Variovorax paradoxus B4: one gene and its partner. The protein of the gene in region 1 interacts with the protein of each later gene in a pairwise test. Links are inferred from orthologs where the notes say so. Each region holds a gene or a part of one and is shown on either strand. Other genes may lie near its edges. The genes, in order: rlmN and ftsZ.

Evidence for each region.
Region 2: the proteins of rlmN (region 1) and ftsZ interact in binary tests that used the Escherichia coli proteins (3 or more experiments, as listed by UniProt). The link is inferred for Variovorax paradoxus B4 from one-to-one orthologs.

The regions. Positions count from the first base shown.
Region 1 is NC_022247.1:2,519,859-2,531,526, reverse strand. What follows is about bases 3,928-6,839. They hold rlmN (dual-specificity RNA methyltransferase RlmN), read right to left. Parts: upstream 6,002-6,839; coding sequence 4,853-6,001; downstream 3,928-4,852. Other genes in these bases: VAPA_RS11630 (pseudouridine synthase), read right to left, coding at 6,600-6,839; ndk (nucleoside-diphosphate kinase), read right to left, coding at 6,023-6,448; pilW (type IV pilus biogenesis/stability protein PilW), read right to left, coding at 3,994-4,848; VAPA_RS11650 (helix-turn-helix domain-containing protein), read right to left, coding at 3,928-4,001. Outside these bases: VAPA_RS11665 (YfgM family protein), read right to left, coding at 1-433; hisS (histidine--tRNA ligase), read right to left, coding at 439-1,761; ispG (flavodoxin-dependent (E)-4-hydroxy-3-methylbut-2-enyl-diphosphate synthase), read right to left, coding at 1,774-3,054; more of VAPA_RS11650, read right to left, coding at 3,051-3,927; more of VAPA_RS11630, read right to left, coding at 6,840-8,420; SMC-Scp complex subunit ScpB, read right to left, coding at 8,417-9,235; VAPA_RS11620 (RluA family pseudouridine synthase), read right to left, coding at 9,363-10,346; VAPA_RS11615 (outer membrane protein assembly factor BamD), read left to right, coding at 10,403-11,209; VAPA_RS11610 (ATP-dependent DNA helicase), read right to left, coding at 11,288-11,668.
Region 2 is NC_022247.1:1,077,738-1,089,409, forward strand. What follows is about bases 750-3,665. They hold ftsZ (cell division protein FtsZ), read left to right. Parts: upstream 750-1,555; coding sequence 1,556-2,776; downstream 2,777-3,665. Other genes in these bases: ftsA (cell division protein FtsA), read left to right, coding at 750-1,386; lpxC (UDP-3-O-acyl-N-acetylglucosamine deacetylase), read left to right, coding at 2,982-3,665. In the rest of the region: VAPA_RS04825 (cell division protein FtsQ/DivIB), read left to right, coding at 1-133; more of ftsA, read left to right, coding at 157-749; more of lpxC, read left to right, coding at 3,666-3,905; VAPA_RS34810 (hypothetical protein), read left to right, coding at 3,919-4,095; VAPA_RS04845 (LysR family transcriptional regulator), read right to left, coding at 4,174-5,130; VAPA_RS04850 (aminotransferase class I/II-fold pyridoxal phosphate-dependent enzyme), read left to right, coding at 5,664-6,575; crossover junction endodeoxyribonuclease RuvC, read right to left, coding at 6,577-7,125; VAPA_RS04860 (phosphatidate cytidylyltransferase), read right to left, coding at 7,127-8,116; VAPA_RS04865 (lysophospholipid acyltransferase family protein), read right to left, coding at 8,130-9,005; VAPA_RS04870 (ribosomal maturation YjgA family protein), read left to right, coding at 9,013-9,450; mtgA (monofunctional biosynthetic peptidoglycan transglycosylase), read right to left, coding at 9,395-10,138; aroE (shikimate dehydrogenase), read right to left, coding at 10,135-10,992; VAPA_RS04885 (energy transducer TonB), read right to left, coding at 11,015-11,672. UniProt on the Escherichia coli protein: Essential cell division protein that forms a contractile ring structure (Z ring) at the future cell division site. The regulation of the ring assembly controls the timing and the location of cell division.

The DNA of each region.
Region 1 (11,668 bases):
ACGACTTGCTGTCGAGCAGTTCGGCTGCCAGCCGAAGCTTGGCGACCGCCTTGTAGCCCGGATCGACGGCGCTTTGCGCAACCCAGCCGAGCGCCGCCCGCGAAGCCTCGAGGTTGCCCTTCTCGTACAGCGCCTTGGCGGCCAGCAGGCCGGCCTGCTGTGCATAGGCGGTGCCGGCGAAGCGTTCCTTCATGTCGCCCAGCACGCGCTGGATGCGCTCCACGTCGCCGGACTGCGTGCTGCGCTCGACCTCGTCGTAGAGGGCCGCGGCCTGCGCCGCCTTGTTGCGCTGGAAATATTGCCAGCCGTTCCAGGCCACGAAGGCCCCGGCCACGAGCAACACCACCCAGGTGATCAGGGTGCCGTAGGTGTTCCAGAAATGCTTGAGCTGGTCGAGCTGTTCCTGTTCGTCGAGATCGAGATGGGTTGCCATGCGTGTCAGATGTTGGAAGCCGGCGATTGTAGGGTGGCGGCCCAGGTGGCCACCTCGGCGAGCGGCCGCGCCACCTGTTCGCCACCGCCCTCGCGCAGCGATTTGACGGTGACTTCGCCACGCGACAGCTCGTCCTCGCCAAAGATCAGCGCATAGCGCGCTCCGCTCGCGTCGGCCTTCTTGAACTGCGCCTTCATGCTGCCGCCGCCCGCATGCTGCAGCACGCTCACGCCGGCGGCGCGCAACTGCTCGAGCACGACCATGACCTGCGGCAGCGCGGCGGCCGACGGCACGACGGCGTAGGCCGCGGGCGCCGCGGCGGGGACCGGCAGGCGGAGTTCCTGGACCAGCAGCAACAGCCGCTCGATGCCCAGGCCGAAGCCTACGGCCGGTGCAGGCTTGCCGCCCATCTGGCCGATGAGGCCGTCATAGCGCCCTCCTCCACAGACGGTGCCCTGAGAGCCGAGCTGGTCGGTGACCCATTCGAAGACGGTCAGGTTGTAATAGTCCATCCCGCGCACCAGGCGCGGGTTGATGCGGTAGGCCAGCCCTGCGGCATCGAGCACATCGCACACCGCATCGAAGTGTGCACGCGACTCCTCGCCGAGGAAGTCCATCAGTTGGGGCGCGGCCTCCACCACGGCCTGCATGGCGGGATTCTTGGTATCGAGGATACGCAGCGGATTGCTGTGCAGGCGCCGCTGCGCATCGGCATCGAGCACGTCGGCATGCGCCTCGAAATGGCGGATCAGCGCTTCGCGGTGCGCCTGGCGCTCGGCCGGCTGGCCCAGGCTGTTGATCTCCAGGCGCACGTGCTCGCCCTCGACCAGCCCGAGCTCGCGCCACAGCGCCCGCACCATGAGGATCAGCTCGGCGTCCACGTCCGGACCATGAAAGCCCAACGCCTCGACGTCGAGCTGGTGGAACTGGCGGTACCGGCCCTTCTGGGGACGCTCGTGGCGGAACATCGGCCCCATCGTCCACAGGCGCAGCGGGCCGTTGTAGAGCGCGTTGTGCTCGACCATGGCGCGCACGATGCCGGCGGTGGCCTCGGGGCGAAGCGTGAGCTTGTCGCCGTTCATCGCGTCGGTGAAGGAGTACATCTCCTTCTCGACGATATCGGTCACCTCGCCCAGTCCGCGCACGAACAGCGCCGTGGGTTCGACCACCGGCGTCAGCATGTACTGGTAGCCGTAGCGGACCAGGAGCCCGCGCACCGTCTGCTCGAACCACGACCAGAGGGCCGAATCGGGCAGGCGGTCGATGCGCGGCACGCTCGCCGGCAATATGTCGTTCATGCCTTTGACGGCATTGATCTTGTCAGCCATGGGAGGAAGTGGTCAGGCGACGTCGGCAGCCTGGTGCTGGCCGAAGCGCTTTTGAATGTAGGTTTCGACGAGCTGGTGAAACTCGTTGGCGATATTGTCGCCGCGCAGCGTGAGTGCCTTTTCGCCGTCGATGAAGACCGGGGCGGCGGGCGCCTCGCCGGTGCCGGGCAGGCTGATGCCGATGTCGGCGTGCTTGCTCTCGCCGGGGCCGTTGACGATGCAGCCCATCACGGCCACCTTCAGCGTCTCGACACCCGGATACTTCTTGCGCCAGACCGGCATCTGCATGCGCAGGTAGTCGTCGATCTGCTTGGCCAGTTCCTGGAAGGTGGTGCTGGTCGTGCGGCCGCAGCCCGGGCAGGCGGTGACGCTCGGCACGAACACGCGCAGGCCCAGCGCCTGCAGGATCTCGTTGGCGATCAGCACTTCCTGCGTGCGCGACTCGCCCGGCTGGGGCGTGAGCGACACGCGAATGGTGTCGCCGATGCCCTCTTGCAGCAGGATGGAAAGCGCCGTGGCCGATGCCACCGTGCCCTTGGTACCCATGCCGGCTTCGGTGAGCCCCAGGTGCAGCGGATAGTCGCAGCGCTTGGCGAGCTCGCGGTAGACCGAGATCAGGTCCTGCACGCCGCTCACCTTGCACGACAGGATGACCTGGTTGCCGGCCATGCCCATCGATTCGGCCAGCCTGGCGGATTCGATGGCCGAGGTGATCAGCGCCTCGTACATCACCTGCTTGGCATCCCAGGGCTCGGCGCGCTGGCTGTTGATGTCCATCAGGCTGGCAAGCAGTTCCTGGTCGAGGCTGCCCCAGTTGACGCCGATGCGAACGGGCTTGTTCCAGCGCATGGCCGCATCGATCATCTGGCCGAACTGGCGGTCGCGCTTGTCGCCCTTGCCGACGTTGCCGGGATTGATGCGGTACTTGCTCAGCGCCTCGGCGCAGGCCGGATAGTCGGTGAGCAGGCGGTGGCCGTTGTAGTGGAAGTCGCCGATCAGCGGCACGTCGATGCCCATGCGGTCAAGCTGCTCGCGGATGTACGGCACCTGGGCAGCCGCCTCCGGCGTGTTGACGGTGATGCGCACCATCTCCGAACCGGCAATGGCGAGTTCCTTCACCTGGATGGCCGTGCCGACGGCATCGACGGTGTCGGTGTTGGTCATGGACTGCACCCGCACGGGCGCATCGCCGCCCACCGTCACGGTGCGCGGTCCCCAGACCACCTGGGCCTGGCGCGAACGGCGCGCCTTGGGGGCCGCCGAGTCAATGGGTTGGGGAGTGCAGTCGGTCACGATGCCACCTCGAAACGGGCCACGCCGCCGCCGCGCGTGACAGGCTTCAGATCGTAGGGCTTTCCGTGCACCTGCACATCGACCGCCGATGCGCGCCCCACCACCACCGACAACGGCAGCGCGCCCGACAACGCCACCGTTTCGCCGGCCTTCAGGCTACGGCGCAGCAATTGCTTGCCGCCGGCTTCGGCGACCGTGATCCAGCATTCCTCGCGCGCGACGAAAACCAGCTGCTGGCTGTTGGCAGGTGCCGCAGCGGCTGCAGAGGTCGAAGCAACCGCCGCAGCGGTAGCGTTGCCCACCGGCAAGGCTGCGGAGGGAGTGCCCGAGGTCACGGGTGCCGCAGGTGCCACGGGCGACACCGGCGCGCTCTCGACGACGACGGACGACCCGCCCGAAGCCGGCGCAGCCGCCGGCGCCTCGGCCACCGAACCGCTGTCGCTGCGCGACGTCCAGCGCGACACGGAGGCCCCGACCTGATCGAACACCGACTGGGGCAGCCAGAACAGCACGGCCGCGCCGACCAGAAGCAGCCCCACGACCGTCAACACTGCGCGCGACGGAAGGCCGCTGGAGCGCCCGCCGTTCCAGCGCGGCGTTCCGGAAACGATATTGCTCTTGAGCGTGCGATCGGCCAGTGCCAGCGCCGCGCGCTGCGCGCCCGGCAGCTTCGCGAGCACCGGCGCGGGATCGATGCGCAGGGCGCGGCAGACGCTGCTGGCCAGGGCCCGGGCAAAGACCGGATCGGGCAGCGAGGCGATGTCGTCCGCCTCGAGCGCAATGAGCTTCTGCGGCGGCACCTTGAGGGCCGCGGCCACCATTTCGATGTGCAACCCGTGCGCCTCGCGCGCTTCGCGCAGCATGTCGCCGGCCGTCTTGTGCGTGATGTCGCCTTCCTCGAGCGGCAGTACCGCGGAAGTGCCGAACTCCGAAACCCGTTCAGTCATTGAAATTCCCGCGCTCGTACGCTATTGCCTCCCGGGACTGCGGAAAGCGCCGCTGCAGCTGCCCTCCCAACTGCGCCACTGCTTCGCGGTTGTTGAGCCGTCGTTCGATCTTGATGCCGAGCCAGAGCGTCTCGGCGCTGGCCGAAGGGCTGTTGTTGACGCGGCGGATGTAGAACTGCGCACGCGACCACTCTTCGCGCTGCACCAGCAGCGAAGCCAGGTTGAATCCGACCACCGGATTTCCGGCGTCGATCTCGTAGGCCTTCATGAGGCTGCGCTCCGCCTCGGCACGCTGGCCCGCCCTGAGCTGGCAGACGCCCTGGGTCATGAGCGTCTTGGCACGGTCGGTGTAGCTCGGCACCGCCAGTGCCTCGGTGAACTGCTGGGCCGCATCGCCATAGCGGTTCTGCTGGCACAGCAGCCAGCCGTAGTTGTGCCGCACGTTGGGATCGCGCGGATTGATGGCAATGGCGCGGCGGAAGCTGTCTTCTGCCATCCCGGCATCCTCGAGCCGCATGTAGACCAGGCCGCGCAGGTTGTAGGCGTCCGCGTAGTTGGGGTCGGCAACCAGCGCCTGCTTGATCTCGTCGAGCGCGACGGTGGTCTGGCCGTGCTCGAAGTAGCCGGCGGCGAGCTCCATGCGCAGGCGCGCGCGGCGTTGCCGGCTGCTTTCGTCGGATTCGGTCACCATCTCGGCGCCCTTGCCCGAGCTGGTGTCGGCCAGGCTGGTGGTGGTGGTTCGGGTGTTGACGCAGCCCGCGAGCAGAAACGCCACGGCGACGCCGGCAAAGCCTGCAGCCATCAGCCGCTGCGCGCTCGCGGTCGTCATCGGAAAGGCCATCCTCATTAGGTCAATGCTCCTGGGGGGCGGTCTTGCGAACCGGATGCAAAACAACGGTGCGCTCCGAGCCACGGCGCTGGGCCATGCGTTCCGCCGCGCGGGTGCGGTCCTTGACGTCGCCGGCCAGCTGTCCGCAGGCCGCATCGATGTCGTCACCGCGCGTCTTGCGCACGGTGGTCACGAGACCGGCCTCGCTCAGCGTCTTGGCAAAGGCCAGCACCCGCGGCTGCGGCGAGCGCAGAAGGCCCGAAGCCGGAAACGGATTGAACGGAATCAGGTTGAACTTGCACGAGATGTTGTGGCTGCGCACGAGTTCCACCAGTTGACGCGCATGCTCGGGCTGGTCGTTGACGCCGTCGAGCATGCAGTATTCGAACGTGATGAAGTCGCGCGGCGCGTGCGCCAGGTAGCGCTTGCAGGCCTCGAGCAGTTCGGCAATCGGATACTTGCGATTGAGCGGCACGAGATCGTCGCGCAGCGCATCGTTGGGCGCATGAAGCGACACGGCCATGGCCACCGGGCAGTCGGCGCCCAGGCGATCGATCATCGGCACGACGCCGGAGGTCGACACGGTCACCCGGCGGCGCGACAGGCCGTAGGCGTTGTCGTCGAGCATGGTGCGCAGCGCGGGCACCAGCGCCGTGTAGTTCTGCAGCGGCTCGCCCATGCCCATCATCACCACGTTGGAGATGACGCGATCGTCGCGTTTCAGGTGCTTGCGCAGGAAGTGCTCGGCAAACCACAGCTGGGCGACGATTTCGCCCGTGCTCAGGTTGCGGCTGAAGCCCTGGTGCCCCGTGGAGCAGAAGCGGCAACCCACCGCACAGCCGGCTTGAGACGACACGCACAGCGTGCCGCGGTCGTCTTCGGGAATGAATACGGCTTCGACGGCATTGCCGTCGCCGACGTCGAACAGCCACTTGATCGTGCCGTCCTTGGATTCGTGCTGCGTGATGACCGGCAGGGCCTCGACGCGAGCGGTGGTGGCGAGCTTTTCGCGCAGCGACTTGGCCAGATCGGTCATCTGGGCAAAGTCGCTGGCGCCACGCTGGTGGATCCAGCGGAACAGCTGCGTGGCGCGGAATCGCTTCTCGCCGAGCTTTTCGCAGAACGCAGCCAGCCCCTCGAGATCGAATTCGAGCAGGTTGGCCGTGGTCATGAAATCAGCTGGCGTACGGCTTCAGCGCGCGTAGACGTTGAGGCCGGCGAAGAAGAACGCCACTTCGTTGGCGGCGGTTTCGGGAGCGTCCGAACCGTGCACGGCGTTGGCGTCGATGCTGTCGGCGAAGTCGGCGCGGATGGTGCCGGGGGCCGCCTTCTTGGGGTCCGTGGCACCCATCAGGTCGCGGTTCTTGGCGATGGCGTTCTCGCCTTCGAGCACTTGCACGAACACGGGGCCGGAGATCATGAAATCGACCAGGTCCTTGAAGAACGGACGTTCCTTGTGGACCGCGTAGAACTGCTCGGCTTCGTTGCGCGACAGATGCACCAGCTTGGCGGCAACGATCTTGAGGCCGGCAGCTTCGAAGCGGGAAACGATCTTGCCGATGACGTTCTTGGCGACGGCGTCGGGCTTGATGATGGAAAGGGTACGTTCGATAGCCATTGAAGTGCTTCCTGAGCTTTGATTTTGAAGTGATTTGTCACAACTGCAACGAATATGTTGCATCGTAAGTCGACAAAGCCTCTGATTTTAACCGGCGCAGCCTCCGGGTTTGGTGAAAACCCCGAGAAAGGCTGCGCTGGAGAACTGGCTTTCAGCGCCCGCGGCGCCGATTTCCGCCGGGGCCGCCCTGCCCGCCAAAGCCGCCACCCGCCGGACCGCCGCCGCGGCGCCCCGGCCCCTGGCGCTGCTCCTTGCGCTGACGGGAAAAGCTGTCGGCACCGATGTAGCCGAGCGAGGTCTTCATCGGATCGGGCTGGTTCGCGCCGCTCGGCGGCCGCTCCTCGCCCTGGCGGTTGCCCCGGTTGTTGTTATTGCCACGACGCCCTTGCGGCGGCAGGCCTGCATTGCCGCCGGCGCCCCGGTTGCCACGACCCCCGCGCTCGCCGCGCGGCGGACGGCCTTCGCCCAGCGGATTCGGAATGGGCGCCTCGCGGCCATCGTCGCGTGGATCGCGCAGGTCGCGCGGCTGCTGCTGTCCGCCGCCGGCGTTGCGATTGCCGCGCCGCTTCTTGTTGCGTCCGTTGCGCCCGCCGCCGGCGCCGCCTTCCTGGCCCGGCCCTCGTTGCTGCTGCTGCGGACGCGGCGCACCGCCGCCCGAGGCCTGGAACAGCGCGTTGATGTCGCGCTCGTCGAGTTCCATCCAGGCGCCGCGCTTCAGCCCGCGCGGCAGCACCATGGCGCCGTAGCGGATGCGGATCAGCCGGCTGACCGCATGGCCCACCGATTCGAACAGGCGCCGCACTTCGCGGTTGCGGCCCTCGGAGATGGTGACGCGGTACCAGTGGTTGGATCCCTCGCCGCCACCCTCCTCGATGGTGCCGAACTGGGCCATGCCATCGTCGAGGCGAACGCCTTCGAGCAGCTTCTTCTTTTCCTCGGCATTGAGCGCGCCCAGCACGCGCACGGCGTACTCGCGCTCCAGGCCGAAGCGCGGGTGCATCAGCTGGTTGGCCAGGTCGCCGGAGCTGCTGAACAGCAGCAGGCCTTCGGTGTTCAGGTCGAGCCGTCCGACCGATTGCCACTTGCCCTGCTGCAGGCGCGGCAGCTTGCGGAAGACCGTCGGGCGGTTCTGCGGATCGTCGTGCGTCACGACCTCGCCCACGGGCTTGTGGTAGGCGATGACACGCGGCGGAGGCGGCGCGATGCGGTAGCGGATCGGCTTGCCGTTGATCTTGACCTGGTCGCCGTACTGGATGCGCTGGCCGATGTGGGCCGGCTCGTTGTTGACCGAGATGCGGCCCTGGAGAATGAGCGCTTCCATTTCGAGCCGCGAGCCGAGGCCCGCCTGGGCCAGCACCTTGTGCAGCTTGGGCGAGTCGGCCTCCGGCAGCAGCACGCGCTTGAGCGGCGGGACTTCAGGGCTCTCTTCGTCGGCGTCGAACTGGCCCGAGATCACGTCCGCGAACCGGATCGGCTCGGGCGGCGGTGCGTTGCGCTGCTCGCGCTCGGCGGCACGGCGTGCGCGGTCGAGGTCGTCCTCTTCCTCGTCGGGCTCTTCTTCCTCTTCTTCGTCGTCGTAGGAGGGCGCACGGGCGTCCTCTTCGACTCGATCCTCCACGCGGCGCTCCGGGGGTTCGACGGGTGCGGCCGGCGCGGCGGCCTTGCCGGGCTCGTCAGCTATTGGCGCGGCCGCAGGCGCCGCATCGGCCACCTGAGCCTGAGCCACGGGGTCGGAAGTTCCATTTGCCGCAGGCGCTGCTGCGGGCTCGCCCTCCCCGGTCGCCGGTTCCACGGCTTTCTTCCTGCGTGGGGCGCGCGGCTTCTTGGGAGCCTCACCCTCGCCGGCGGCTGCAGCGGGCGCGCCCGCTTCGGCGTCCGCAGACTGGCCGGACACTGCCGCTTTCGCCTTTTTTTTCTTGGATTCGGGCTGGGCCGGCACGATGGCCGCGTCGTCGATGTCGGAGGGGCTCATGAGGTTTTTCCGGGAGGAACAGCGTGGGGATCGGTCTCGTCAGTCGACGGGGCTTCGGTTTCGAACTCGACGGGACGCTCGGCTTCCGTGGAGGCCGGGATGTCCGCGGGCTCTTCGGGAGAGACCGCATCCTCGGCGAATTGCGCAGCGGCGGCCTCGACGGCAGCCAGGGCGGGAGCTGCGTCTGCTTCGGAGTCCGACATGGCCGAAGCATCGGCGTCGGACTCGTTCGGAATGTCCATGGGCAGGCCGGGCTGGTTGCCCGAGGCCTGATCGAGCGCGTCGACCAGCGCCGCCTGCTGGGCCGGCGTTTCGATCAGCGGCAGCTGGTCGAGCGAAGCCAGCCCGAGGTCGTCGAGGAACTGCCGCGTGGTGGCGTACAGCGCCGGCCGGCCGACGGTTTCGCGGTGGCCGATCACTTCGACCCAGCCGCGGTCCTCGAGCTGCTTGAGGATGAGGGAGTTGATGGTGACGCCGCGGATGTCTTCCATGTCGCCGCGCGTGACCGGCTGGCGGTAGGCAATGATGGCCAGCGTTTCGAGGGCAGCGCGGGTGTAGCGCGGCGGCTTCTCGGGATGCAGGCGATCGAGGTGGTCGCGCATCTCGGGCCGGCTCTGGAAGCGCCAGCCGCTGCCGACGCTCACCAGCTCCAGGCCGCGTTGCGCCCAGTCTTCCTGCAGTTCGAGCAACAGCACCTTGATGGTGTCCACGCCCAGCTCGTCGTCGAACAGCACGCGCATGTCGCGCACCGGCAGCGGCTGGCTCGAACAGATCAAGGCGGTTTCGAGAATGCGCTTGGCATCCGCCGTATTCATGGTTTGCGTTATCCGGGAAAAGGCGTCTCGGGGACGCTTGTTCAGAAGGATGGAAGAAGGCGCTGCCGGCACGCGGCGAGTGCAACGCAAGGCCGGCATCGGGGTGGCCGGCGCGGCCCTCGGGCCGTCAGGCGCGATTGTAATCCAGCCCCAGGGTCTGGAACGCCTGAACCAGATCGGCCGGCGGAAGGGAGCGCAGTTCCAGCGCCGCTTGCGTGACGGGATGCACGAATGCGAGCCTGAAGGCGTGCAGCGCCTGCCGCCCCAGACCCGCGGCCGGAGCCCCGCCATAGAGCGCATCGCCGATCAGCGGATGCCCGATGGACGCCATGTGCACGCGGATCTGGTGGGTTCGGCCCGTTTCGAGCGTGCACCGCACGGCGCAGGCCTCGGCATTGCTGTCCAGGCGCTCGATGAGCGTGCGCGCCGTCTTGCCCGCATGGCGCTCGAGATCGACCACGGCCATGCGCAAACGGTTGCGCGGATCGCGGCCGATGGGCGCGTCGACCTGCCGGGCTGCCGCGCCCGTCCAGGGCTTGTGCCCGAGCGCGAGGTACTGCCGCTTCACCTCGCGCGCCGCGATCAGCGCCACCATGGCATCCATGGCGGCCCGCGTTCGCGCCACGACCATGAGCCCGCTGGTGTCGCGGTCGAGCCGGTGCACGATGCCCGCGCGCGGCAGCAGCGCGGCCTTGGGGTCGAGCGCCAGCAGGCCGTTCAGCAGCGTGCCGCTCCAATGGCCGGGCGCCGGATGCACCACCAGGCCGGCCGGCTTGTCGATGATGCGCAGGTGCTCGTCCTCGTGCACCGTGACGATGTCCATCGCCTCGGGCCGGAAGGCCTGGCTCTGGGGCGTCGGCCGCAGCTCGATGCGCCCGGCCTGGCCGGCACGCACGGTGGCCGAAGCCTTCAGGAGCGTGCGCCCCTGCAGGTCCACGGCGCCGGCTTCGATCAGCTGTTGCAGATAGTTGCGAGAAAATTCCGGCACCAGGGCGGCCAGCGCGCGGTCCAGCCGCTGGCCATGCTCGGCCTGGCCCACCGTGAAGGGCCGCAGTTCGCTGGATTCGACCGGGTCGGCGCCCTCGTCGGCCTCGGCGGAGTCGGGGACCATGTCCAGGGGGTCGGTCGATATAATTGAGGGCAACTGTTTCACGAAAGCCGTATGTGATGTTTCGCGCCAAATTATCGGTCCCCTCCTGGATCGCGCTCAGCGCGGCAGCGCTGCTTGCAGCCGGCTGCTCCTCCACCTCCGTCGACAAGACCGCCAGCTGGAGCCCCAACCGCATCTACGCCGAAGCCAAGGACGAAGCGGGTTCCGGCGCCTACGACAAGGCCGTGCCGCTGTACGAGAAGCTCGAAGGCCGCGCCGCCGGCACGCCGCTCGCGCAGCAGGCCCAGCTCGAGAAGGCCTACGCCCAGTACAAGTCCGGCGAAAAGGCCAGCGCCATCGCCACGATCGACCGCTTCCTGAAGCTGCATCCGGCCAGCCCGGCGATCGACTACGCGCTCTACCTCAAGGGCGTGATCAACTTCAACGACGACCTCGGCATGTTCGCGTTCCTGACGCGCCAGGACCTGTCCGAGCGCGACCAGAAGGCCGCCAAGGAATCGTTCGAGTCCTTCAAGGAACTGGCAACGCGCTTCCCCGAGTCGCGCTACACGCCCGATGCGCGCCAGCGCATGAACTACATCGTGAACTCGCTCGCGCAGTACGAGGTGCACGTGGCGCGCTACTACTACTCGCGCGGCGCCTACCTTGCGGCGATCAACCGGGCGCAGCTTGCGCTGTCCGACTATCGCGAGGTGCCTGCGCTCGAAGAGGCCCTGTACATCATCGTCCGCTCCTACGATGCGCTCGGCATGAAGGACCTGCGCGACGACGCCCAGCGCGTGCTGACCACCAACTACCCGCAAAGCGAGTATCTGGCGCGCGGCTTCAAGGGCAAGGACGACCCGTGGTGGAAGGTCTGGTAATCCGCTGAAACAACAAAAAGCCCTTCGGGGCTTTTTCTTCGTCTGCGGAGCCTGCTGCGGCAAGGCCCCCGCGGCCTTTCAGGCCGAGAGCGAATTCCTGAGCTCGCCGATCGCCGCCTCGAAGTCCGCTTCGCTCTCCAGCCGCCGCATCGGCGGCAGCGCGGCCAGCAGCCGCCGGCCATAGCCCATGGCGACCAGGCGGGTGTCGCAAATGGCAAGCACGCCGCAGTCCGTTTCGCGGCGAATCAGCCGCCCAGCCCCCTGCTTCAGCGCCACGGCCGCCTCGGGCAGCGAATAGTCGCTGAATGAACTGCGCCCCTGGGCTTCGAGGCGCTGCGAGCGCGCCTCGACCAGCGGGTCGTTGGGCGGAGGAAACGGCAACTTGTCGATCACCACCAGCTGCAATGCGTCCCCGGGTGCATCGAAGCCCTCCCAGAACGATGCGGATGCCACCAGCAC
Region 2 (11,672 bases), 1.4 Mb from region 1 along the record:
CCAGGTCGCGGGCCAGTACCGCCGCACCGCGGCGGACGTCGAGGGGGCCGACCTGCGGCACAACGACGCCTATGCGCTGCGTCTTCGCGGCGTCACCACGGTCGTTGCCGACCCCAAGACCAAGAAGAAATAGATAGCGAATACCGAGGACATTCAATGCCCAAAGAATACAAAGACCTGGTTGTCGGACTCGACATCGGAACCGCCAAGGTGATGGTGGTCGTCGCCGAGGTGCTGCCTGGCGGCGAACTCAAGCTGGCGGGACTCGGCATTGCGCCGAGCAATGGCCTCAAGCGCGGCGTGGTGGTCAACATCGACGCCACGGTGCAGAGCATCCAGCAGGCCTTGAAGGAGGCCGAGCTGATGGCCGACTGCAAGATCAGCCGCGTCTACACCGGCATCACCGGCAGCCACATCCGCGGCATCAATTCGAGCGGCATGGTGGCAGTGAAGGACAAGGAAGTCACGCCCGCCGACGTGGCCCGCGTGGTGGAAACCGCGCGCGCCATCAACATCTCGAGCGACCAGCGCCTCCTGCTGGTGGAGCCGCAGGAGTTCGTGATCGACGGCCAGGACGTGAAGGAGCCGATCGGCATGAGCGGCATGCGGCTGGAGGCCAAGGTGCACATCGTGACCGGCGCGCAGAGCGCGGCCGAGAACATCATCAAGTGCGTGCGCCGCTGCGGCCTCGAGGTCGACCAGCTGATGCTGAACCCGCTGGCCTCGAGCCAGGCGGTGTTGACAGAGGACGAGCGCGAGCTCGGCGTGGTGCTGGTGGACATTGGCGCGGGCACCACCGACGTGGCCATCTTCACCAACGGCGCGATCCGCCACACCGCCGTGATCCCGATCGCCGGCGACCTGATCACCAGCGACATCGCGATGGCGCTGCGCACGCCCACCAAGGACGCGGAAGACATCAAGGTCGAGAACGGGTACGCCAAGCAGCTCCTGGCCGACCCCGACACTCAGGTTGAAGTGCCGGGCCTGGGCGACCGCGGGCCGCGCATGCTGAGCAAGCAGGCGCTGGCCGGCGTGATCGAGCCGCGCATCGAGGAAATCTTCTCGCTGGTGCAGCAGGTGGTGCGCGAGTCGGGCTACGAAGAGGTGCTGTCCTCGGGTGTGGTGCTCACGGGCGGCAGCGCGGTGATGCCGGGCATGGTCGAACTCGGCGAAGACATTTTCCTGAAGCCGGTGCGGCGAGGCATTCCGAAGTATTCGAGCGCGCTCTCCGACATGGTGGCGCAGCCGCGCGCCGCCACCGTGATGGGCCTGCTCGAGGAAGCCCGCTTCGCACGCATGCGCGGCTTCAAGGTCGCGCAGAAGAACGGATCCGTAAAGACTGCGTTCGGACGTTTCAAGGACTTCATCGTGGGGAACTTCTGACCATGAACCACTCCCCACTCTGGCTCGCACGCGGCGGTCCGCCCTTGCATTTCAACGAGCGATGGCGGCGCACAGGTCCACCGCCGCGACGACAGCTTCGTTGAACTCGTCAAGACACCAGAAAAATTCATAGATACACAACGGCAACTGCAAATTCAAGGAGTTAGAAATGACCATCGAAATGATCGAAGTCGAAGAATTCAACCAAGGCACTCAGATCAAGGTGATCGGAGTCGGCGGCGGCGGCGGCAATGCCGTGGCGCACATGATGGAGCGTGGCGTGCAGGGCGTGCAGTTCGTCTGCGCCAACACCGACGCGCAGGCACTGCAGCGCAGCAACGCGCACAAGATCATCCAGCTGGGCACCAGCGGACTGGGCGCGGGCAGCAAGCCCGACAAGGGCCGTGATGCAGCCGAAGCCGCGGTGGACGACATCCGCGCCGCCATCGACGGCGCGCACATGCTCTTCATCACGGCCGGCATGGGCGGCGGCACCGGCACCGGCGCGGCACCCGTGATCGCGCGCGTGGCCAAGGAAATGGGCATCCTCACGGTGGGCGTGGTGACCAAGCCCTTCGACTGGGAGGGCGGTCGCCGCATGACCAACGCCGACGCCGGCCTGGCCGAGCTCGAGGCGAACGTCGACTCGCTGATCGTGGTGCTCAACGAGAAGCTGCTCGACGTGCTGGGCGAGGACATCACCCAGGACGAAGCCTTCGCGCATGCCAACGACGTGCTCAAGAACGCGGTGGGCGGCATCTCGGAAATCATCAACGAGTACGGCGGCGTGAACGTCGACTTCGAAGACGTGCGCACCGTGATGGGCGAGCCCGGCAAGGCCATGATGGGCACGGCCGCCGCTGCTGGCCCGGACCGCGCGCGCATCGCCGCCGAGCAGGCCGTGGCCTGCCCGCTGCTCGAAGGCATCGACCTCTCGGGCGCCAAGGGCGTGCTGGTGCTGGTGACCGCATCGAAGGGTTCGCTGAAGCTGAACGAGTCGAAGCTCGCGATGAACACCATCCGCGCCTACGCCTCGCCCGATGCGCACGTGATCTACGGTGCGGCCTACGACGAAAGCCTGGGCGACCAGATGCGCGTGACGGTGGTCGCCACCGGCCTCTCGCGCGCTGATGCGCGCCGCCAGGCACCGACGCTCGAAGTGATCCGCACCGGCACCGACAACATCCCGTTCAACGTGCCCACGCTCGGCGCCGGCCATGCGGGCCACGCCGGCCACGGCGGTGGCAACCAGCCGAACTACGACGGCATGGCCGTTCCCAGCGTGTGGCGCACGAACCGCACCATGGCCGCGGCCAAGGTGGATGCGCTGTCGTCGGGCGGCATGGACGACTTCGAGATTCCGGCATTCCTGCGCCGTCAAGCCGATTGACGGCAAGGCAACCGAACGCAGAGGGCACGAAGGTTCGCAAGGGGTACGGGGAAGACCTGAAAGGGACTTCTGCCGGCTCTAGGCGCTGCGTTCGCTTCGTGCCCTTTGCGTCCATCGTCGGTCGCCTGGCATAGAACCCATGTCTATCGCTGCCATAGCGAGGGGAATAGGGCGGCACGGCCGCCACGCGCCTAAAATCGTCGGCGTGCTGCAACAACGAACCCTCAAGTCGATCAGCCGCGCCGTGGGCGTGGGACTCCACAGTGGACAACGCGTGGAGCTGACGCTGCGCCCCGCTCCGGTGGACACCGGCATCGTGTTCCGGCGCGTCGACCTGCCCGAGCCGGTCGACATCCGCATGACCGCCGAAGCGGTGACCGACACGCGCCTGGCCTCCACCGTCTCGACCGGCGGCGCGAAGGTGCAGACGGTCGAGCACCTGATGTCGGCCTGCGCGGGCCTGGGCATCGACAACCTCTACATCGACATCACGGCCGACGAAGTGCCGATCCTCGACGGGTCGGCCTCGTCCTTCGTGTTCCTGCTGCAAAGCGCAGGCATCGAGCTGCAGAAGGCGCCGCGCCGCTTCATCCGCGTGACGCGCAAGGTCGAGGTGCGCGAGGGCGAGGGCGCCAACGAGAAGTGGGCCAGCCTGGAGCCCTATCACGGCTACAAGCTGAGCTTCGAGATCGACTTCGACCACCGCGTGGTCAATTCCACCGGCCAGCGCGTGGAGTTCGACCTCGGCACCGATTCCTACAGCCGCGACATCGCACGCGCGCGCACCTTCGGCTTCACCAAGGAAGTGGAATACATGCGCAGCAAGGGCCTGGCGCTCGGCGGCGGTCTCGACAACGCCATCGTGATGGACGACACCAAGGTGCTCAATGCCGGGGGCCTGCGCTACGACGACGAGTTCGTGAAGCACAAGATCCTCGACGCCATGGGCGATCTGTACATCATCGGCAAGCCGCTGCTCGCGGCGTACACCGCATTCCGTTCGGGCCACGCGCTCAACAACAAGCTGCTGCGCGAACTGCTGGCCCACAGCGATGCCTATGAGGTCGTCACCTTCGAAGACGAAAAGCGCGCACCGCGCGGTTTCGGCGAAGTGGCGAGGGCCTGGTAGGCCGCGTTCGGCAATGCTTCTTTTCCGCTGGGCCATCCTGCTGCTTCTGCTGGTGGCGGGCGTGTCGTTCGCGTTCTATGCGGGAACGGGCCAGATCAAGTACCGGCGCTTCGGTTGGATCGTGCTCAAGTGGACGCTGCTTGCGGCCTTCGGCTTCTTCGCGGTGCTGATCGCCGAACGCGTCGCGTAATCTGGCTCGCCCCCAGAGGCCCGGCAAAGCCGGTTCCTCGGTGTTTCACGAAAAATACCGTGTGGCCAGTGATCGATCTCAGTCGGCCAGGGTCTGCAACGCCTGCACCTGCTGCGCCAGCAGCGCGCCCTTGCGGTGCGCGGGCACCAGCAGCATGAGCGTGTCGCCCAATGCCTTCGGCCGCCCCCAGGGCGCATGCAGCCTGCCTTGCGCGAGCAGCGGCGCCACCAGCCGTTCGCGGCCCATGAGCACGCCTTCGCCGTCGAGCGCCGCCTGCAGCGCAAGGCTGTAGAGCGAGAAGTCCGGGCCGGCCGCCAGTGCATCGGCCTCCGCCGCGGTGGTGCCGGGGCGCACGGCCCGCAGCCAGCGCGCCCAGTCGTCGTGCCACACGGTGTCGTGCAATCCGCCGCAGCGCGCCAGCACTTCGATCAGGTCGCCGAGCGGGCGCGGACGGCCGCTTGGCAGCGCCTGCTGGAGGCGCGGGCTGCACACCGGCACGAGCCGGTCGCGTGCGAGCAGCATGCCCTGCGCGCCGACGGCCGTTTCGATGCGATCGCCGGCGCGTGCATAGAAGAGGCCGAGGTCGAAAGGTTCGCGGCGGAAGTTCGGCGGCTGCTCGAGCGCCGTCACGGACACCTGCACGCCGGGCAGCGCCGCCTTGAGCCGCGAAAGCCGCGGCGACAGCCACAGCTGCGCCATCGCCGGCAGGGCCGCGACCTGCAGCGTGCTGCGGCGCGCGGCGGTTTGCGTTTCGTGCCGCAGTGCCTGCACCGCGAGGCCGAGCTGGTCGACCGCGGCGCTGAGGGCGGGCAGTGCGCGCCGTCCGTGCGCGCTGAGCCGAATGCCCTGGCTGTGCCGCTCGAACAGCGCGCCACCGGCCCAGGTCTCCAGCGTCTTGATCTGCTGCGCGACGGCGGCCGGCGTGACGAACAGCTCTTCGGCGGCGCGCGAGAAGCTGCCGTGGCGTGCCGCAGCCTCGAAGGCGCGAACGGCCGTGTGCGGGGGCAGGCGAGGGCGGGGTGGTGCGAGCGGCATGCGATGTGGACCCCAAGTTTTCCTAGGGCTCGGGCCCAGATTATCCGTGTTGCCCGCAGTGATGGTGCAGGCGACCATCCAGCCACCCACCACTTCCAGAGAGATCCGCCGCATGCCCGCCGCCCTCCAACGCCGTCCCTGGGTTCCTGCTGCCAGCGAAGACCACGTGCTCGCCATCGCCGGCGATGCGGCCGCGCGCGATGCGGCGGGCATCGTCGCCGAGATCGAAAGGCTCGCCGACGACAACCACCGCATCCATGACCGCGAGGGCCTGAACCTCAACCCCGCCACCAACGTGATGAACCCGGCCGCCGAGGCGCTGCTCTCGCGCGGCCTCGGCTCGCGTGCCTCGCTGGGCTATCCGGGCGACAAGTACGAAGTGGGGCTGGAGGCCATCGAGCGCATCGAGGTCATTGCGGCCGAACTGGCCGCCGAGGTGTTCGGCTCGAAGTTCGCCGAAGTGCGCGTGAGTTCCGGCGCGCTGTCGAATCTCTACGTGTTCATGGCGACCTGCCAGCCCGGCGACACGATCATTGCGCCGCCGCCGGCCATCGGCGGCCATCGGCGGCCACGTCACGCACCATGCGGCCGGCGCGGCCGGGCTCTATGGGTTGAAGACGGTGCCTGCGCCGGTGGATGCCGACGGCTACACGGTCGACGTGGCCGCGCTGGCGAGACTCGCACGCGAAGTGAGGCCGAAGCTCATCACCATCGGCGGCAGCCTGAATCTCTTTCCGCACCCGGTGCCGGCGATCCGCGAGATCGCGGACAGCGTGGGCGCCAGGCTGCTGTTCGACGCCGCGCACCTCTCGGGCATGGTGGCCGGCAAGGCCTGGCCGCAGCCGCTCGAGGAGGGGGCGCATGCGATCACCATGAGCACCTACAAGAGCCTCGGCGGTCCGGCGGGCGGGTTGATCGTGTCGAACGACGCGGCGCTGATGGAGCGCATCGACGCCATCGCCTACCCCGGCCTCACGGCCAACTCCGATGCGGGACGCACCGCGGCGCTGGCCCGCGGCCTGCTCGACTGGAAGGTGCACGGCAAGGCCTATGCCGCGGCAATGCGCGAGACCGCGCAGGCGCTGGCACGCGCCCTCGACGCCGAGGGCTTGCCGGTGTTCGCGAAGGCGCGCGGCTTCACGCAGTCGCACCAGTTCGCGCTCGAGGCCGCGCGGTGGGGCGGTGGGCAGCGCGCTGCGAAGAAACTGGCGCAAGGCGGTTTGCTGGCCTGCGGCATCGGCCTTCCGATCGCACCGGTGGAAGGGGACATCAACGGCCTGCGTCTCGGCGTGCCGGAGATCGTGCGGCTGGGCTTCACGCCCGACGACATGCCGCAGCTTGCGTCGTGGATCGCGCGTGCGCTGGAAGGCGATACGGCGTCCGTGGCAGCCGAGGTGCGCGAGCGCCGCACGCGGCTGGGCAGCCTGCGCTACATCGTGCGCTGAGTCAGCGCGAACGTCCCTGCCGGTACGTGCCGGCGTGCGTCTTCGACAGCTCGGCGGCCTCGGCCAGCCGCGCCATCGACCGGCCCACCTGCGCATGCGTGATGGCAATGCCCAGCGCGTCGGCCGCATCGGCGCCCGGCAGGCCCGGCAGGTCGAGCAGCCGCTTCACCATCTCCTGCACCTGCGCCTTGGCGGCCTGGCCGTGGCCCGCCACCGCCTTCTTCATTTGCAGCGCTGTGTATTCGGCCACCGTGAGATTGCTGTTGACCAGCGAGGTCACGCAGGCGCCGCGTGCCTGGCCCAGCAGCAGCGTCGACTGCGGATTGACGTTGACGAAAATGATCTCGACCGCCGAGGCATCGGGCTGGTAGCGCGCGGTGATTTCCGCGATGCCATCGAACAGCACCTTGAGCCGCGCCGGCAGGTTGCCGCTGCCCAGGTGGCGCGTGCTGATGGTGCCGCTGGCCACGTAGCGCAGCGCGTGGCCGTCCGCGTCCACCACGCCGAAGCCGGTGGTCAGGAGGCCGGGGTCGATGCCGAGAATGCGCATGTCAGAGGTTGAAGTACCAGCGGATCGAGTGAAAGAAGATCGGGGCTGCGAAGCACAGCGCATCGACGCGGTCGAGCAGGCCGTTGGCGCCGGTCACGCCCACGCCTTTCTTGCCCCAGTTGGGAATGCCGCGATCGCGCTTGAGCGCCTTCATCACGAGGTGGCCCATGGAGCCCGAGATGCAGGCGATGACGGACACCGCGAGGGCCTGGCCGAACTTGAAGGGCGTGATGAACGAGAACAGCGCGCCCACCAGGCTGGCCACCACGATGCCGATGCCCCAGCTGGTCCAGTTGAAGCTGCGGCTCACGTTGGGCGCGAACGGCTTGCGCTGGGTGCGGCGCGAGATCACGTGCTGCACCAGCACCGAGGTCTGCACCACGAACACCAGGAAGAACACGAGAAAGGCGCTCTTGCCCTCGTAGCCCGGAAAGCTCAGCAGCAGCAGTGCGGGCACATGGCTCATGCCGTAGACGCAGACCATGATGCCCCACTGCAGCTTGGCGTTGCGCTCGAGGAAATGGCTCGGGTCGTCGGCCAGTGCACTTGCGACCGGGATCGCGAGGAACACGTAGACCGGAATGAACACGGTGAACAGGTCGAAGCGCGCGGTGGCGACGAGCCAGAACTGGATTGGCAGCACGACGAAGAAGGCCAGGATCAGGCTGCGATGGTCGCCGCGCCGCGTGGGCGAGAGCGTGATGAACTCGCGCAGTGCGAAGAACGCGATGAGCGCGAACAGCACGGTGGCCACCGTCTCGCCAAGGGCCCAGCCGACCCAGAACACGATCACCATGAACCAGGTGGTGCCCAGCAGCTTGCGGTAGTGCGCGAGCTCGGCCTGCCAGGCGGCGTCGTGCACGGGGTTGCGGCGTTCCTTGAAGCTCAGGAAGAGGGCCGCGGTGCTCGCGATCACGAGCAGGCCGAAGACGATGAGGAACAGGGCCGCGACCTGCTGGGTCGGGGTGAGGCTGCGCAGGAACTGGTTCATCGCAAGGTTTCGCTCAGACGTCGCGCAATGCGATCACCGCAGCACGGGCGCGATCGAGGAAGGGGCGGCGCTCTTCGCCTTCTTCGACGCGCAGCGGCGCGCCGAAGGTGACCGAGCACAGAATCGGCACCGGCACGATCTCGCCCTTGGGCATGACGCGCTGCACGTTGTCGATCCACGCCGGCACCAGCACCACCTCGGGAAACATCGTCGCGAGCGTGTAGAGGCCCGACTTGAACTTCTGCGGCTCTCCCGTGTGGCCGCGCGTTCCCTCGGGAAAGATGATGATCGAGTCGCCGCTGCGCAGGGCCTCGACCAGCGGTGCCAGCGGGTCGGAGGCGGGGGCTGCAGCGGGTGAGGGCAGCTCCGGTTCCATGGCTGGCGGCGCAACCGGCGGCAGAGGCGGCGGAGCGGGGAGGTCGAGCCGCCCTTGCACCTCGTCGAACGCTTCGGGTGTGACATCGACGATAGGCGGTGCCATCGGCAGCAAGGGCTCCATCGAAGGCTCGATGCGCTCGGCTTGCGGCGCAGCGGCGGCGCGTGCGGGCGGCGGTGGGGGTGCCTCGGGTTCTGCCGGTGCTGTCGGTTGCCCGGCCGCGGCCGGCACCGTGGCTGCACGCTCCACGTACACCGCATTGAACACCTCGGTCGTGATCCAGCGCTTGAACGGCGTGTTGGCCCAGTAGTCGCGCGCCGCAATGGGCCGCGTGATGGTGCGCAGCTCCTCGGGCAGGGCCGCCCAGATCATCACCAGGTCGGCGTGGCTCTGGTGGTTGGCGAAATAGATGCGCTGTTCGGCCTTCGGCGGGCAGCCGTACCAACGCGCCTGGGCGCCCGTGAGCAGACGGACGATCCCCAACAGCAACCAACCTGTGAGCTTTGCCAGCATGGGCGCGATGATACGGGGCATGCGATGGCGTTTCGATCCTCTTTCTCTGGTGTGGGCGGTGGCCCTGTTCCTTGTTCTCGTGCTGCTGGCCACCGTCGGCGCGCGCTGGGGCTGGCTGCGGCGTTTTTTCGGCGACGTGCTGGCCGTGGCGTGGGTCTACGTCGTCTTCAAGACCTTCGTTGCCGCGCGCGTGCTGCCACTGGCGCTGGCCGCGCTTGGCGTGGGCCTGGCGGTCGAGCTGGGGCAGTTCCTGGCGGCGGCCTGGCACCTGCACATTCCGAACCGCGCCCTGCGCATCGTGCTCGGCAGCACGGCCGACTGGTGGGACGTGCTGGCCTATGTGATCGGCTTCGCGGCCGTGCTGGCCATCGAAGCGCTGCGCGAAGCCCTCAGGGCAGTTCGGCCGACGGCATCCGCGCCACGATCGTCGACGCCCGCCCGCTGAGGTAGGACGAGCCGATGCGGCGCTCGAAGAACTTGGGGCTCGGCAGCATCACGGCAAGGCGCGCGGCTTCGGCCGCGCTCAGGCGCGAGGCGGGCTTCCTGAAGTAGTGCTGGGCCGCCGCTTCGGCGCCGAACACGCCTTCGCCCCATTCGACATTGTTGAGGTAGATCTCGAGGATGCGCCGCTTGTCGAGCAGCACCTCGAGCACCATGGCGAGCATCAGCTCCTGGCCCTTGCGCAGCAGCGTGCGCTCGCCGGAGAGCAGCAGGTTCTTCGCAAGCTGCTGCGTGATGGTGGAGCCGCCGCGCAGCTGCACCGGTCGCACCGGCTTGCCACGTGCGATGGCACGCGCCGCGCGCTTGGCTGCGAGCTCTTCGGCCTTGGCATTGCGCTGGCGCGCCCGCTCGATGGCTTCCCATTCCACGCCGTTGTGGTCGATGAAGTCGGCGTCCTCGCTGGCGATGACGGCGCGCTTGAGGTTGTCGCTGATCTGCGCATAGGGCACCCACTCCTGGCGCCATGCGCCCTTGCTGCCCTGGTGAATGGCGATCTGCCAGGCTTCGGTGCGCTGGAACGCGGTGCTCTGCGGAGCGACCACCGCCATGGCCGCGATGCGCGCCACGAAGAAAAGCTCCATCGCCACGCCCGCCACCAGCAGGCAGGCCACCAGCCGCAGCAGCCGCTTCATTGGCCGGTGGCGAGCGAGGCGCGCAATTCGGCCAGCACCTGCGCGGACGGCGGCCGCACGCCGCGCCAGATCTCGAAGGCCTCGGCCGCCTGTTCGACCAGCATGCCGAGCCCGTCGCGCGGCACGGCGCCGTGCGCTTCGGCCCAGGCCATGAAGCCGGCGGCCGCGGGCCCGTACATCAGGTCGACCGCGAGCGCACCGGGGCGCAGCACCTGCGCGCGCACCGGCACCGTGTCGCCCGCGAGGCTGGAAGCCGTGGCATTGACCACCACGTCGAAATTGCCCGGCACCTCGTCGAGCGCCCAGGCTTCGAGCGCTGCGCCATGGCGCAGCGCCAATGCCGCATGGCGCTGCACCAGCGCCATGGCCTTGCCGACCGTGCGGTTGGCCACCACGATGCGCGAGGCGCCGGCGTCGAGCAGCGGCCCGAGCACGCCTGCCGCGGCACCGCCCGCGCCGATCAGCAGCAGCTCGCGGCCCGCCAGCGGCACGGCGGCATTGCGCACGATGTCGTTGACGAGCCCGATGCCGTCGGTGTTGTCGGCATGGATGCTGCCGTCGGCTTCGAAGCGCAGCGTGTTCACCGCCTGCGCAAGCACGGCGCGCTCGCTGGTGTGCTGCGCGAGCGCGGCGGCGTCGAACTTGAAGGGCACGGTCACGTTGCAGCCGCGCGCCGTGTCGCCATGCTCGGCGGCTTCTCGCCGGAAGGCGGCAACGCCTTCGGCAAAGGCGCCGACCGGAACGAGCCGGCGGCTGTAGTCCATCTGCTGGTCGCAGAGTTCGGCAAACCGGGCATGGATGCGCGGCGAGCGGCTGTGCTCGACGGGGTTGCCCATTACGCAGTACAGGTCCATGGCGCCGTAGATCCGCTGTTGGCTATTGGGAGGAGAGCTCGATGGTCTCGTCGCGCGTGAACTTGAAGCGCGACTGCAGCACGATCTGGTCGGTCTCTTTTCGCATCGCGTCGGTGAATTTTCCGAAGCTGCCGATGCTGTGCACGATGGCCTTGGCGCGGCGGTCGAGCATGGTGTCGCCCGAGCTTTCGTCGACCACGGTGTCGAGGATCTTGCCGTCGTGGTTGATGGTGATCGTCATCTTGAGTTCGCCGTAGAGCTTCCTGCCGGCGGCCGTGGGGAAGTTTTCGGTGCCCCGCAACTCGATGCGCCGGCGCAGCGTGTCCACGTAGATGGCGTAGGCCGCCTCGCGGGTGGAAGGGCTCAGGTAGCGCTTCTTGGGGCGCGCGTTTTCTTCGTTCACGCGCCGTTCGATCTCGGCCAGCAGCTCCACCATCTGGCGCCGCTTTTCCTCGCGGGCGACGGCTTCCTTCGGGTTGCCCGAGGCGCGCGGGTCGGGCGCGGGCATGGCGGCCAGGTCGCGCTTGAGCTGCGCGAGCAGCTGCATCTGCTGGGCCTGCATGGCCTCGACCTGGCGCCGGGCCTCCTCGATCGAGTCACCGACGGCAGTGAAGCTCGACGGCGGCAGGGGGCTGGTGGCGCGGCCCCGTTCGAGGTCGCCGCCGCCCGCGAGCGAGGTC